DNA from 3 places in the Vibrio tarriae genome. Region 3 is predicted to be linked to each of the others. Evidence: riboswitches for the same ligand, from Rfam matches in the RefSeq annotation. Region 3 holds a riboswitch; each other region holds the start of a gene.
The links. A riboswitch is a leader RNA that binds a small molecule or an ion and turns the genes downstream of it on or off. The one in region 3 is predicted to bind lysine.
Positions count from the first base shown of each region.

Region 1: linked by a shared signal. The riboswitch ahead of CEQ48_RS04085 (Na+/H+ antiporter NhaC family protein) and the one ahead of lysC (lysine-sensitive aspartokinase 3) in region 3 are both predicted to bind lysine.
Region 2: linked by a shared signal. The riboswitch ahead of CEQ48_RS13105 (Na+/H+ antiporter NhaC family protein) and the one ahead of lysC (lysine-sensitive aspartokinase 3) in region 3 are both predicted to bind lysine.

Region 1 covers NZ_CP022352.1:792,725-797,601, forward strand. The annotation lists gene CEQ48_RS04075 (ATP-binding protein) at 1-486, opposite strand, end outside; gene CEQ48_RS04080 (ABC transporter substrate-binding protein) at 623-1,597, shown strand; gene CEQ48_RS04085 (Na+/H+ antiporter NhaC family protein) at 1,675-3,255, opposite strand; lysine riboswitch at 3,334-3,506, opposite strand; gene emrD (multidrug efflux MFS transporter EmrD) at 3,659-4,864, opposite strand.
Region 2 covers NZ_CP022353.1:1,633,525-1,638,401, forward strand. The annotation lists gene hisD (histidinol dehydrogenase) at 1-384, opposite strand, end outside; gene hisG (ATP phosphoribosyltransferase) at 389-1,285, opposite strand; His leader region at 1,341-1,474, opposite strand; gene CEQ48_RS13105 (Na+/H+ antiporter NhaC family protein) at 1,693-3,294, opposite strand; lysine riboswitch at 3,410-3,592, opposite strand; gene CEQ48_RS13110 (H-NS family histone-like protein) at 3,990-4,397, shown strand; gene CEQ48_RS13115 (inosine/guanosine kinase) at 4,448-4,877, opposite strand, start outside.
Region 3 covers NZ_CP022353.1:2,461,209-2,466,085, forward strand. The annotation lists gene CEQ48_RS16985 (PglL family O-oligosaccharyltransferase) at 1-1,197, shown strand, start outside; gene CEQ48_RS16990 (pyridoxal-phosphate-dependent aminotransferase family protein) at 1,257-2,375, opposite strand; lysine riboswitch at 2,551-2,728, shown strand; gene lysC (lysine-sensitive aspartokinase 3) at 2,839-4,194, shown strand; gene metH (methionine synthase) at 4,268-4,877, opposite strand, start outside.

The DNA.
Region 1 (4,877 bases), on a different replicon from region 3:
ATTGACGGCTAAGGTGAGCAGAAACTGGCGAATCAAATAGTTGTAGATACCTTGAGCATCAGATTCAACATATAAAGTGCCGATCTTTTCAGTTATCTGAGTATCAGGGTTGGTGTATTCCAGTGGAATCTCACTATTCAATGCCATGCTTTTTACGGGTTCTCCGGCTGAAAAATGGTAGTCACCAGAGGTGATCTTCATATAATCGACATTCGGTAAGTTGACTAAGCCTTCCAGCCTTTGGGTGAGCACCACTAAGTCATAGTTCCACAATGAGCTGGCGAGAAGCTCTGCATGAATGGTTTGAATTTCATCATGCCTAGCTTGGACGTTGTTGAACTCTCGGTTGTAGTCGATGAAGGTTTGGGTAATCGTCATTGCTAAAGTCACTGCACCACTGAGGATCACCATGATAAGAATGATGCGTCGGCCAATACGGCTGAACATCGGGTTGCTGTCTATTTCTTCTGCGTCACGTTTTTTCATTATTAACTATTGTGTTAGAAGCGATTCATTTCATTATAGATGGAGTACTTACCTTCTTCCTACAAGCAGCGCCAAGCGGTTTAGGTATAGAAGAATGAAGATCAACTAAACTTGCTAGAAATCAGGAGGAAGCCTTATGCGTTGGTGGATAGTTTTAGTGTGGCTGTTGAGTGGTCAAACATGGTCGGCCAATGTTTTGGTGATTCAAAGTTATCACTCAGGTTATGCTTGGGATGCGGCCTACACAAAAGGATTGAAAGAGGGGATTAACGCCCAACATCAATTACACTTTTTTGAAATGGATACGAAACGGATTCCCGCTCGAGAATACAGCGCGGCTGCCGATCGTGCATTTCAAGCTTATCAGCGATTGAAACCTGACTTGGTGGTCTTGGGTGATGACAACGCGCTCTATTATCTGCTGCCCAAACTGTATAACGAGCCCATCTCGATTGTTTTTCTAGGGATTAACTCAAATCCTAGAGAGTTGCTGGATGAATATTCGGGGATTGCGCAAGTAACGGGCATTTTAGAGCAACCCTTATTTGTCAAAAATATGGCTGAAATCGGCCGTTTGTTACCGAAAGATAAACGGCGTGTTTTGGTGTTGTTTGACTCAGGTAATACCTCAAAAATTGCCTTGGATTATATGCAAGATCAATACAAGCTGATTAAGGAGAACTTGGGGATAGAGGCGGACATCCGCTCTATTAAGAGTGAGCAAGAGTGGAGGCATGCTGTTGAGTATGCCAATCAAGAAAGCTTTGGAGCTATTGTGGTTGGTTTGTATCAAACTCTTGTCAATACTGATGGGCTACATGTTCCACCAGAAAACATTTTGAGTTGGACGAATCAACATTCTCAACTGCCGTTGTTTGGCTTTTGGGATTTCTCCATCGGCAAAGGTAAAGCAGCGGGTGGGGTGGTGTTATTTGGATTAGAACAAGGAAAAATGGCCGCGGAACTGGCGACGCGTATTTTGGATAAACAAGAACCCGCCAAATACATTCCGATCCAGATCAACCGTCAAGGGCGAGGCCTTTATCAGCCAGATGAGTTTGCACGCTGGGGTTTAACGCCGCCGAAAGATTGGACACCTATCGATGAATAAGCGCTGTACTTAGCCTATGAATCCAAGGTGAGTTATAGAAAACAACACCGCCCATAAAGGGCGGTGTGAAAGAGAATTTAAGCTTCAACTGGCTCTTGCTGCCAACGTTTTTGGCGTAGATTAAAGGCGCAAAACAGTACAAACCATACGCTGCTGGCTGCCAAACCTGCCCAAACAGAGTGCAATAAGCCCATTGCCAAATAACCTAGTAATGCCCCCATTGCTGCGCTGATGGCGTAAGGAAGTTGAGTCACCACATGGTCAATATGATGACTACCCGCGCCAGTGGCGGACAAGATACTGGTGCTGGAAATTGGTGAGGCGTGATCGCCAAACACAGCGCCTGCTAATACGGCAGAGAGGGTTGGTAGCATCAGGCTGATGTCTGATGCAGCAGCAATATCACCCGCGAGTGGCAGCATAATGCCGAAGGTGCCCCAACTGGTGCCAGTAGCGAATGCCATTAAACAAGACAGAACAAACACCAACGCGGGTAGCAGTTCAACTGGCAAATTGCCTTGAGTCAGGGACGCGAGATAAATGCCGGTTTGCAGATCACGCACCACACCACCTATCGTCCAAGCAAATAGCAGAATGATGATCGCTGGCATCATCGCCATAACACCTTTTGGTGCGGTGGAGATCCATGTTTGCACCGAAAGTTTTAAGCGCAGTGACAGGACAATCGAGACGGCCAAGCTACACAACGCCGCATAAACCAGTGATTGCGCCACATTGGTATTTTCGAGTGCGCCAATCAAAGAGAAAGCCTCACCGTTAGCGGCTAAGACGGCGTTACCGGTTTGGATCATGAAAATCAAGGTGGTGATGGTCAGTGCTGCGATGGGCAACACCATATCGATCATGGTGCCGCGAGCGGTTTCTCCGCCTTCCATATCTAAGCCCGCAGGGCGGCCTTTGCTTTCGTCCCACAATTTACCTTCACGAGCCCACGCTTCGTGTTGGCGCATGGGGCCAATATCCATCGGCAGGAAAATCACCGCGAGCACCATAAGCAGGGTAAACACTGCGTACAGGTTCATCGGGATCATCTGTACAAATGCTGAAATCGCACTGATTTCCGTCATTTCGTGTGCTGCTAAAATGCCGCCAATGAGAGCGATAATGTAAGCGCCCCAAGAGGAAATCGGCGTAATCACACACACGGGGGCTGCTGTAGAGTCGAGCAAATAGGCGAGTTTCGCGCGCGAGATTTGGAAGCGATCCGTCACCGGGCGGCAAATTGCGCCTACAGACAGGCTATGGAAAAAGTCATCGATGAAAAAGGCAAATACCATTAACCCTGTCAGAGCTTTTGCACTGCGGCGATCTTTACATTTGCGCTCTGCCCACACCGCGAAAGCACGCGTTGCGCCTGAGGCGGTCATTAAGCTTATCAAACCACCCAGCAGCAGCATAAACAGCAGCATATTGATGTTATCGCTGTTGGCTGCACCTTCCGCCCAGAATAAGCCGCTGATCTTTCCAAACAAGTACTGTAGTGTGCTTAGAGGTGAAAAATGGTTAAGCATGACAGCGCCAGCGGCAATGCCAGCGCCTAAAGAGAGTAATACTCGGCGTGTGGTAATCGCGAGCAGCACTGCGAGTAGCGGTGGGATGACCGAGTAAATCGAGTCAGAATAAGGGGCTAAATTCATGGATCTCACATCACCTTTTCAGGTGGAGATCTACCAGCAGGATAAAAAACACATTTCAGCGAAATAACACTTCTTATCCTTCAAGGTAGCGCTCCATAGACAACACACTATGGCAGTCCGGCATTTGTTCAATGCTGGCCCAGCGAACGTTGATGACGCAACGATCACTTCGGCGCTGTACCCTTTAACCAGTCATCATCGGGGTCAACCTACGACTGGCGACTCATGAACAGCGCGCCTCTACTTAAAGGAACTTGTGCCAGTTGGAGAGCTTTGCTCAAAAACTGTGACACGCAACGTATATTACTGCCTTTTCAGGTGACGACAAGATTTAATTTCCCCATTTCTGCAGTGAAATTGATCTCGTCCGGTATATTCGCTAAAGGGTCAGAATTTTCTCTCATCAGATCGCAATAGGCATCTCATCTGAAGGTGGTTGTTTGGTGTAAACGCGTTTGAGCCCCCACAACGCCAGTACCGACATCAGAAGCATGATAATGCCGAGTGGTAGTTGATCGGATGCTGGGAACATGGCGGCGAACAGCGTAGCCAGACCTGCCCCTAAGTTTTGCATTCCACCTAAAATCGCACCGCCAGTCCCTGCGTGATAAGGGAAAGGAGAGAGTGCACCAGTGGTGGCGGCCGGGAATAAAATGCCAGCCCCTAAGAAGTAAATCGTTGCGCCGCCAATTAAGGACCATGCGGTTGTCAGGCCAAGCAAACCGGGCAACATAATCACCAGAGAACCGGTGAGGATGGCGAGCAAACCGATGCGCATGGCGGTTTTTTCACGCCAGTGGCGAGCAATCACGTTAGAGAGCCAAGCGCCCGCCAAATAACCGGGTATGGGTAACACAAACAATAAGCTTACGGTAGTCGCAGGTAGGCCCAATACACCGCCTAATAATACTCCTGCTGCCGCTTCAAACACGGCTAAGCCTGCAAAGGTTGCGACAAGACAGATTAAGTAACCTTGGAAGCGGCGATCTGACAGCACATAATGATAACTGCGCAGTACGGGCTCTTTTTTACGCGCAGCCGCAGGTAGCGTTTCCACCATGCTGGTCATCATGGTAATCACCACGGCAATCGCAAATAGAGACAAGAACAAATAGCTTGAACGCCAGCCAAAACTTTCGGTTAAGTAGCCCCCTAAGACCGGCGCAACCAGAGGTGAGAAAATCAGGCACATACTGATTAAGCTGTTGACTTTATGCAGCTCAGCCCCGTCGAAACAGTCGCGAGAGAGCGTACGAGACATCGCGCCACCACAGCCAATCCCAAGACCTTGTACAAAGCTACCGACCAAAAACCATGAATACTGATGGGCGAACAGCGCAATCAAAGAACCGATAATGTAGATTGCCAATCCAGCAATAATGATCGGTTTGCGACCAATACGATCAGAAAGGGTGCCGTAGACAAATTGCGACAAACCGTATGGGATCAGGTAGCACGCCATCACGGCTTGCAGCGCCGCCGGCGAAACCAAAAACTCTTGCGCCATGTAACCAATAGAAGGCACATACATAGTTTGTGTCGCTTGGCCGACAGCGGCCAGAATAGCGATAAAGAAGGTCAGTTTTGCAACAGAAAGCGAGGCAGACATCGTTATCTCCAGA
Region 2 (4,877 bases), 830 kb from region 3:
AATATACAGACCCACTTTATTGATCGGGCGAGTCACTTGCTCACACACCACTCCGGGCATGGTTTCCACTTTGATTGGCTGCGCTTTTTGCGCCTTGTGGAATTTGCTGATGTTGTTGTATGCCTGCTCCAACGCCTGTTTCATTGTTTCCGACAAACGCGAGGCGGCGGCATCCATCTCTTCACGAGAAACACGCAGTGAAGCAGGTTTTACGCGATCAAATTTTTCAGTTAATTCAAACAGTGCGGCATCACCCTCACTGCGCACTTTCGCAATCACCTGCGCAACTGCGGCAGTGATGTTTGCTCCTTCGGTAATCGCAGGACGTTCTAAAATCGATTCTTGCTGAGCTTCACTCAACGATTGCCAAACAACGGTTCTCATCGCCTTACTCCATCATTTTTTCAATCGGTAACACCAGAATTGAGCTGGCTCCGAGGGCTTTCAGTTGTTCCATGGTTTCCCAGAATAGATTTTCCGAACTCACCATGTGTACCGCGACTTTGGATTTGTCGGCAGACAAAGGCAGTACGGTTGGGTCTTCCGCTCCGGGCAACAAGGTTTTGATTTGCGCCAGCTTCTCAACCGGAGCGTGCAGCATGATGTATTTCGATTCTTTGGCTTGTTGTACGCCGTGCATACGCGTGAGGAGTTTATCGATCAGTGCGGCTTTATCGGCAGCAAAAGCACCTGGGCGCTGAATAAGCGTCGCTTTGGATTCAAAAATCACTTCCACTTCTTTAAGACCGTTGGCTTCCAAAGTCGCGCCAGTGGAGACCAGATCCGCAATCGCATCCGCTAACCCTGCACGCGGTGCAACTTCAACCGAACCCGTTAACATGCAGGTGCTGAAATCCACACCTTGGCGATCCATGTAAGCTTTGAGCAGTTGTGGGTAAGTGGTGGCAATACGCTTACCATTCAGATCTTGAGGTCCACGATACTCAGCATCTTTTTCAATCGCGATCGACAAACGGCAACCACCAAAATCCATACGGCGTAGAGTGATAAATTCGTTCCGTTGGTTGAGTGCGAGGCGATCTAAACGTGTTTCTTCAAGCACGTTTTCACCAACAAAACCCAAATCCACCACCCCATCCATGATCAGCCCTGGAATATCATCGTCACGCACCAACAACAGATCAATCGGCATATTCAGTGAATGAACTACCAAGCGCTCGCCCATGATGTTGAATTTCACACCGCATTTTTTCAGCAGTTCTTGGCACTCTTGGCTGAGGCGGCCTTTTTTCTGTATCGCGATTCTTAGTCGTTGTGTTTGCATGTCATTCTTCCTTTGCAATTTGTTGAATTTAATAATTTTTCCAAAGCTTAAAACGAAAAACCCTCGGGAGGTTTGGTCTCCCGAGGGTTAGAATCTTTTTATGGCTCTGATTTCAACTCCGGGAGATTCCTGTCCCCCGGGTATGCGTACATCTCCCGAAAGACACCTTAGGGATGATGATGGTGATGAATGTTCATTACGAAATTACGCATACTTAGTGGTTTCTGTCTGTTTGAGAACTGCCTTCACACTAACTAAGCTAAGTTTTTTTTTCAACCACAAATTGACACTTTTCTGGTTATTTTTTTATGACGGCTTTAAGAAACCATACCACCACTCAAAGCTGCAATTTAGGGTAGCGATAAAAAAAGAGGCCGACTGGCCTCTTATCTCTATAGCGATGCGAATTACGCAGACACTTGTTTGCTCACTTTGGCTTTTGACAGAGCTGCAAAAATTAAGCAAACCACCACAAAGCTCACGGATGCGGCTGCTAAAGCCAGCCCGAGTGAAGCAAAAATTCCCAGCACCACATAACCAATCGCTGACACTAACGCAACCGCCAACGCGTAAGGCAGTTGAGTCGCAACGTGGTCAATATGATGACAACGTGCTCCCGTCGAAGAGAGAATCGTGGTATCAGAAATTGGCGAGCAGTGATCACCAAATACGGAACCGGCAAGCACCGCACCGAGCATCGGCAGCATAAGTGCGATATCGGTAGCGCCCGCCATATCACCTGCAATCGGCAGCATAATGCCAAAAGTGCCCCATGATGTGCCGGTAGAGAAAGCCATCGCGCCTGACAAGATGAACAGAATGACCGGAAGCCAATGTGGATCAATATTCCCTTGCACTAACGATGAAAGGTAAGCACCCGTCTTCATGTCACCAATCACAGAACCAATTGTCCATGCAAAAATCAGGATCAGAATCGCACCAAACATGGATTTCGCGCCAATCCACAAGGTTTTTACGATTTCAGTCGCCGGCAATTTTTGGCGAAGAACGGTCACAAATGCGATAGCTAGGCCGACTAATCCGCCATACACCAATGAGGTACCGACATTGGTATTTTCAAACGCCCCAAAAATATCAAATGACTTTCCACTTTCTGCTAATGCAGTTGTGCCAGTCCAAATCATCGCGCCAATCGTCGCAACGACTAAAAATACAATCGGCAGCACGAGATCGAGTACTGTACCGCGTTCACTTTCACGAATATCAAGCTCTTCATTGAGCTCGTGAGCCTCTTGTGCGTCTGTACTTGGATCTTCATCAAAACCACGCCCTTGAGAAGCGGCAATTTCATGCTTGCGCATCTGGCCGATATCCATTTGGAACCACACCACCGCAAATACCATCAGCAACGCAAAGATCGCATAGAAGTTCATCGGCACTAAACGCAGATAAGCGCCTAATGCGGAATACTCCTCAATACCGTGCGAAACTAAAATGCCACCGATGATGGTCATGATATACGCGCCCCAACTTGAGGCGGGCATCACCACACACATAGGCGCAGCAGTGGAATCCAGAATGTAAGCCAGTTTGGCACGCGAAACGTAAAAACGATCGGTCACTGGGCGAGAAATTGAACCGACAGCGAGGCTGTTAAAATAGTCGTCAACAAAAATGAATACGCCTAAAAATGCCGCCAGTAATTTAGAGCCACGTTTACTTTTCACCCGGACTTGTGCCCACTGAGCAAAAGCGCGAGTGCCGCCCGACAACGTCAGTAGCGCAGTCATCATACCCAGTAACAGTAAAAAGCCGACAATACTCATATTCCAAGCATTGATCGCGCCCTCTTTGACAAACACGCTACCGACTTGTGTTGCGATATATTGCAACGACTGACCAATAGAATAATCAGCCAGCAGTAAAGCACCTAAAAATATCCCCACGCCAAGAGAAAGGAGTACACGGCGAGTCACAATAGCCAAGCTCAATGCCACCAGAGGTGGTAAAACAGAGAATGGCGAAGAAGCAAAATCGATTAAATTCATGATCTTCCAAAACCAGTAAAAAATGGTTAGAGATCTACTGCAGACAAATCAAGCGACATCATGTCAGCTTAATTTATGTTGAACTAAGCGAAAGGGAAGCGAACACTTCACCCAACCCTACAGTAGCGCTCCATAGTTTAACAACAATATAGACTATGGCAGTGTTACACCTATTGAATGTAACCCCAGCCAACTGCGTTGATGGGCAAGTTGACTTCGGCGACAACGCCTTTTTCCATAATTCATTGGCATCACCCGAATTGTGGATACTCTTCGTAACCGCTCCTCTACGGCGAAAACTTCATCCTAATCAGCCAATTCATTTAGCTCATTTAGTCTGCTTTTCGCATTAGGTGAGATACATTTTACTTAACAAAAATATCAATGCAACTAGCTTTCTGTACGAAAAACAAGTGCCGCCGCTCACAAATCAATCATTTCATTGATACTTATTTCATAAAAAACACCACAATACTTGATATATAGAACTAATATTATTTATCTGTATGATAAGTTTCCTGCAGATGCTTTTATATGCTTCAGCAGTATTCTAAAAAGTAAATCCATTAAATAAATATCATTTTATATTTTTACTTTCTTACTATTTTGACTTAATATTTGCAGCGAAAACTTGTCAGTATAATAAGCTAGGTTTAGTATTAACTCGTTATCCAAATTGTGAACAGGAAATGGTAATGTCGGAAATCACTAAGACTTTATTAAATATTCGTAGCCTACGTGCTTATGCACGCGAACTGACTATTGAGCAACTTGAAGAAGCGTTAGATAAATTAACTACCGTCGTTCAAGAGCGTAAAGAAGCAGAAGCAGAAGAAATTGCTGCTCGTGCAGAGCAAGAAGCGAAATTAGCCGCAATTGCTGAACAAATTGCTAAAGATGGTATCGACCTCGAAGCGCTTATTTCTGCGCTATCAGGCGAAACTAAAACTAAAGCAAAAGGCAAACGTGCACCTCGCCCTGCAAAATACAAGTATATCGACACCAACGGTGAAGAAAAAACTTGGACAGGCCAAGGCCGTACTCCTTCAGTGATCCAAAAAGCACTGGATGAAGGTAAATCTCTGGAAGAATTCGCTCTGTAATTCTGCTAGAAATCCCAAAATAAAAAAGGCTCCCTAAGGAGCCTTTTTTATTATCTTTCCCAATAAGCCTCTTCAAGGCTATCTTCTCGCTCAGGAAGACCACGTGAAAGACGTGGAGAATGTTGGGCCAACACCTCATAACTCGCGCGGTTTGAATATTTACACACTTGAGAAAAAGATGAATAGGTTAAAAACTCATGTTGATGCTTACTTGAGTTAGGTACATTTTCTTTGTGGTATTTATTGGCTGCCATATCGTGTAACAAGGCCGATAATGCTGCATCACCCGCACCATTGGTATTTTTGATCTTCTCTGGTCCGCCCATATACGGTGAAATATGTGAATAAACACGAATAGGATTTATACAACTCTCTTTACGCGCAGGACGGCTAAATTCATAACGGTTAAATTCTGGGACCGATCCCGGTAATAACGGTAATGTGGTTTCACGTTTAGCGGAATCTTCGGTGTAACCCGCC
Region 3 (4,877 bases):
TTACTGGCAAGACAACCAGAAAAATATGATTCGCCCTTAAGTAAAATTGGCATTCTTTATCTCACGCCACTACTTACCTCCCCTCTTTTGGTGGTGCTTGCCTCACGCACAGGATGGATAGCCAGCTTACTTAGCATTATTCTCGTTGCGCCATATCTTCGTCGATTTGCATCACGCCAACGTTTTAGCCTCTGGGTGTTAGCCATTGTGGTTGGTGTCTGCGCCGGAGTTGCAGCGATGTATAGTCAAGAAACCTCTGGGTTTGTGGCGAATAAAGCAGATCTCGAAAGCCCACGCCGCTACACCTTTCCACAAGCAGTTGACATGATCATCGAAAAACCCTTTACCGGTTATGGATACGGTAAATTTGAAGCGCAATATTTACTTTATACCGCTCGTCAACATCAGTTGAACAACACCTATCCCGCAGGGCTTGCGGCGATGGATCATCCGCATAATGAGATCTTGTACTGGGGGGTTGAGGGCGGTTTGCTGCCCGTGTTGGGAATATTACTTGCCGCTTGCTTCTGCACTTTGCGCATTTATGCCGCCAAACGAGGCACCCGTTTAGCCATGCTGGCGCTGTTCGTTCCTATCACGTTGCATGCTCAATTGGAGTATCCGTTTTACCACTCCGCCATTCACTGGATCACGTTTATTATTTTGATCTACTGGGTCGATCAGCGGGTTGCACGTTATCGTATCGTCCGTTTCAGTGGGCTGAGTAAATCCCTACTACGTATTAATAGCTTGGTATTACCGATTGTCACCATTTTGTATATGGGCACAGCTTTACACACCAATTATGTACTCACTCAATTTGAAAAATCGAAGCCGAGAGATCCCGAATTACTTAAACAAGTCACCAATCCCTTAGTGTGGCAAGATCGATTCGATTGGGACATCTACAGCACCTACCTAGAACTCGGACTGTATGAACAAAAAGCAGAACTGATCCAACCGTATGTGGATTGGTCATTACAGGTGATTCAACACAAGCCACGCCCAGCCTTCTATACCAACCTGATTTTGGCCTACCAAGGCTTGGGAGATACGAGTCGCGCCCAGCAAATTCGTACTGAAGCGGAATTTCTGTTCCCCAATCAGGATTTCAGTACCGTCCAATACCAAGCGCCCGCAAAGGCAACAAGCACCACATCCGGCGCAGAACAAGCCCCCTCAGCGGCAACACCTTAATCTCAGATCGAATCAGGGTGGCCTAAGCCACCCTGATTTCTACTTCACTCCGCTTTGCATTAACGCAGCGACTCTTCGAGCGCTCGCAAACACAGCGCGATATTTTCTGAACGCGCGCCATAGCCCATAACCCCAATGCGCCACGCTTTGCCGGCTAATGCCCCAAGCCCCGCGCCAATTTCCAAATTGTATTCATTGAGTAAATGGCTGCGCACTTTGGCTTCATCAATGCCTTCTGGTACATAAATCGCATTCAACTGCGGTAACCGATAGGGCTCTGCCACCACAAATTGAAAGCCGAGTTGCTCTAACCCTTGTTTGAGCTTCTCATGCATCACACGATGGCGCTGCCACGCGTGCTCTAAACCTTCTTGTTGCAAAAGCAGTAACGCTTCGTGCAGCGCGTACAAACTATTAACCGGAGCGGTATGGTGATAACTACGCTTACCTGCGCCACTCCAATAACCTAATACCAAGCTTTGATCCAAGAACCAGCTTTGAATCGGTGTTTTTCGTGATTGAATCTTCTCAATTGCACGAGGTGAAAACGTCAACGGAGCCAATCCCGGCACACAAGAGAGGCATTTTTGGCTGCCAGAATACACCGCATCCAGGTGCCACTCATCCACCAGCAGGGGAACGCCGCCAAGCGACGTCACCGCATCGACAATCGTCAACAAACCATGCTGCTTCGCTAGAGCACCTAACGCTTGCGCGTCACTTAAGGCTCCGGTTGATGTTTCTGCTTGTACAAAAGCCAGTATTTTCGCATCCGGATGCTCATCTATCGCGGCTTGCACTTTTTCAACGCTGACTGGGCAACCCCATTCATCATCAACCACCACAACTTCGGCCCCACAACGCACAGCGTTATCGCGCATCCGCTCACCAAACACCCCATTGCGGCAAACAATCACTTTATCGCCCGGCTCGACGAGGTTAACAAAACAAGCTTCCATACCCGCACTACCCGGCGCAGAAACGGCAATCGTGAATTCGTTTTCAGTTTGGAAGGCATATTTCAAGAGCTGTTTCAGCTCATCCATCATACCGATAAACAGTGGATCAAGATGACCAAGCGTTGGGCGGCTCAGCGCTTGCAGAACTTGAGGGGAAATAGCCGAAGGCCCAGGGCCCATCAAGATCCGATGAGGGGGAATAAAACTGCGAATTGTCATAACGACTCCTTGTTGTGGCGACCAGAACCACTAGCCTAATGCAATTCAGTAGCAGCAACAATTCGACCTATGTCCAGAGTGTTAATCCTTGTCACACTAATGTCATTTTTATTTGCACTTTTAGAACATTTTGTCGTTGACAAGATTTCGCCAACACCGTTCAATGTGTGAGCTATCTAGCAGAAGAGGAGCACTGCCCAGGCAGATGTTTTGTGGAGCCTCAACTCCAATACAGAACATTCAGGGGGAGTAGTGCCGAGGTGAATCAAAGTTGTGGCTTTGGTTTATCGGTTGAACGGGCTGAATCCCTTCAACTGTCATCAGCTCGAATCTGATGAAGAGCTTCTGAGGGAAATCTTTCTATAGTCACTCCTCTATTTTGCTCTATAAAAAACACTCTCTTCACAACATTGGACGTTGGGTTACCAACAACTCGTTTTTCAGGAAGTCTGGGAGAATTGCCGTGAGCACATTTAACGTCGCCAAATTTGGTGGTACTAGTGTCGCCAACTTTGAAGCCATGAGCCGTTGTTCGGCCATTATCGAAAACAATCCACAAACACGCTTAGTGGTCAGCAGCGCCTGCTCTGGGGTGACCAATTTATTGGTCGAACTCGCCAATGGCGTGGCCTCAGCTGAACGCCGCCAAGCCATTTTGCAACAGTTGGCCGATATCCATTATGTGATTATCGACCAGCTCGCCGATCCGACACGCGTCGAAAAAGAAGTCAAAGCCGTGCTAGATTCTGTGGCCAGTGCTGCAGAAGCGGCGTCATTTCAATCCAGTAAAAAACTGACCGACCATCTCGTCGCCTGTGGTGAGCTCATCTCCACCTACATCCTGGCTCAACTAATGCGTGAGCGTGGTGTCGACGCGGTACGTTTTGATATCCGCGAAGTGCTACGCACTGACGATCATTACGGTCGCGCCGAACCTCAATTGAAAGAAATCGCTCAATTAGCCAAAGAGAAACTGGTACCACTGTGTGAGCAATATGTCGTTGTGACTCAAGGCTTCATCGGCTCTGATGCGCAAGGTAATACCACCACTTTAGGCCGCGGCGGCAGTGATTATTCAGCCGCTTTGATTGCCGAAGCCGTGCAAGCTTGTGGCTTGGAAATTTGGACTGACGTACCGGGGATCTACAGTACCGATCCACGTATCGCGCCAAAAGCAGCGCCGATTCCTGAGATAAGCTTTAGCGAAGCCTCAGAAATGGCCAATTTTGGTGCCAAGATTTTGCATCCATCCACCTTGCTTCCAGCGGTACGCCATGGCATTCCCGTGTTTGTTGGCTCATCAAAAGAACCGGAAAAAGGCGGCACTTGGATCCGTAAACAAGTCGAAAGCGCGCCACTGTATCGCGCACTTGCACTACGCTGTAATCAAACCATGGTGACACTGCGTAGCGCGCAGATGTTCCATGCTTACGGTTTCCTCGCCAAAGTGTTTGAAATTCTCGCCAAGCATAAAATTTCGGTCGATCTCATCACCACATCAGAAATCAGCGTGTCACTGACACTGGATAAAACCGATACTTCAGGCGGTGCACCAGAATTGCCTGAAGCGGTGCGCGCGGAGTTAGAAGAGCTGTGCACGGTCGAAGTTGAATACAACCTGTGTTTGATTGCTCTGATCGGCAACAAGATGAAAGAGAGCCGCGGCTATGCCAAACAAGTATTCAGCGTATTGGAAGATTACAACCTCCGCATGATTTGCTATGGCGCCAGCGCGCATAACCTCTGTTTCTTGCTGCATGAATCTGTCTCTAAGCAAGCGGTGCAGAAGCTGCATAAAGAGCTGTTTGAGCAAGAGTAAAATCAAACTCGCGAGATAAAAACCAGAGGCCACATGATGTGGCCTCTTTTATTGTGGCTGGTGGTCTTACTGATTAAGCATCAAGGTTAGGCGCTAGCCACTTTTCAGCTTCTTCCAAACTCCAACCTTTACGCTCAGCGTAGCTGTGCAGTTGATCTTGTTGGATCTGCGCAACCGCAAAATAGCGAGAATCTGGATGCGAGAAATACCAACCGGATACCGAAGCGCCCGGCCACATCGCATAGCTAGTGGTCAGTGACATACCGATAGTCTCTTCGACATTCAGCATCTGCCACAAAGTCGCTTTCTCGGTATGCTCAGGGCACGCGGGATACCCCGGCGCTGGTCGAATGCCCTGATAACGCTCACGGATCAGTTCATCATTGGAGAGATTTTCATCGCTCGCATAACCCCAAATCTCTTTACGCACTTTTTCATGCAGATATTCCGCAAAGGCTTCCGCCAAACGATCGGCTACCGCTTGGATCATGATCGCATTGTAATCATCACCCTGAGCTTTAAAAGCATCGGCCAACGCTCGCTCACCAATGCCACCAGTTACTGCAAACGCGCCAATCCAATCGCGCTTACCGCTCTCTTTCGGGGCGACGTAATCCGACAAACAGTAGTTGGCCCCTTTCGGTTTCTCAGTCTGCTGACGCAAGTTGTACAGCACATGCGCT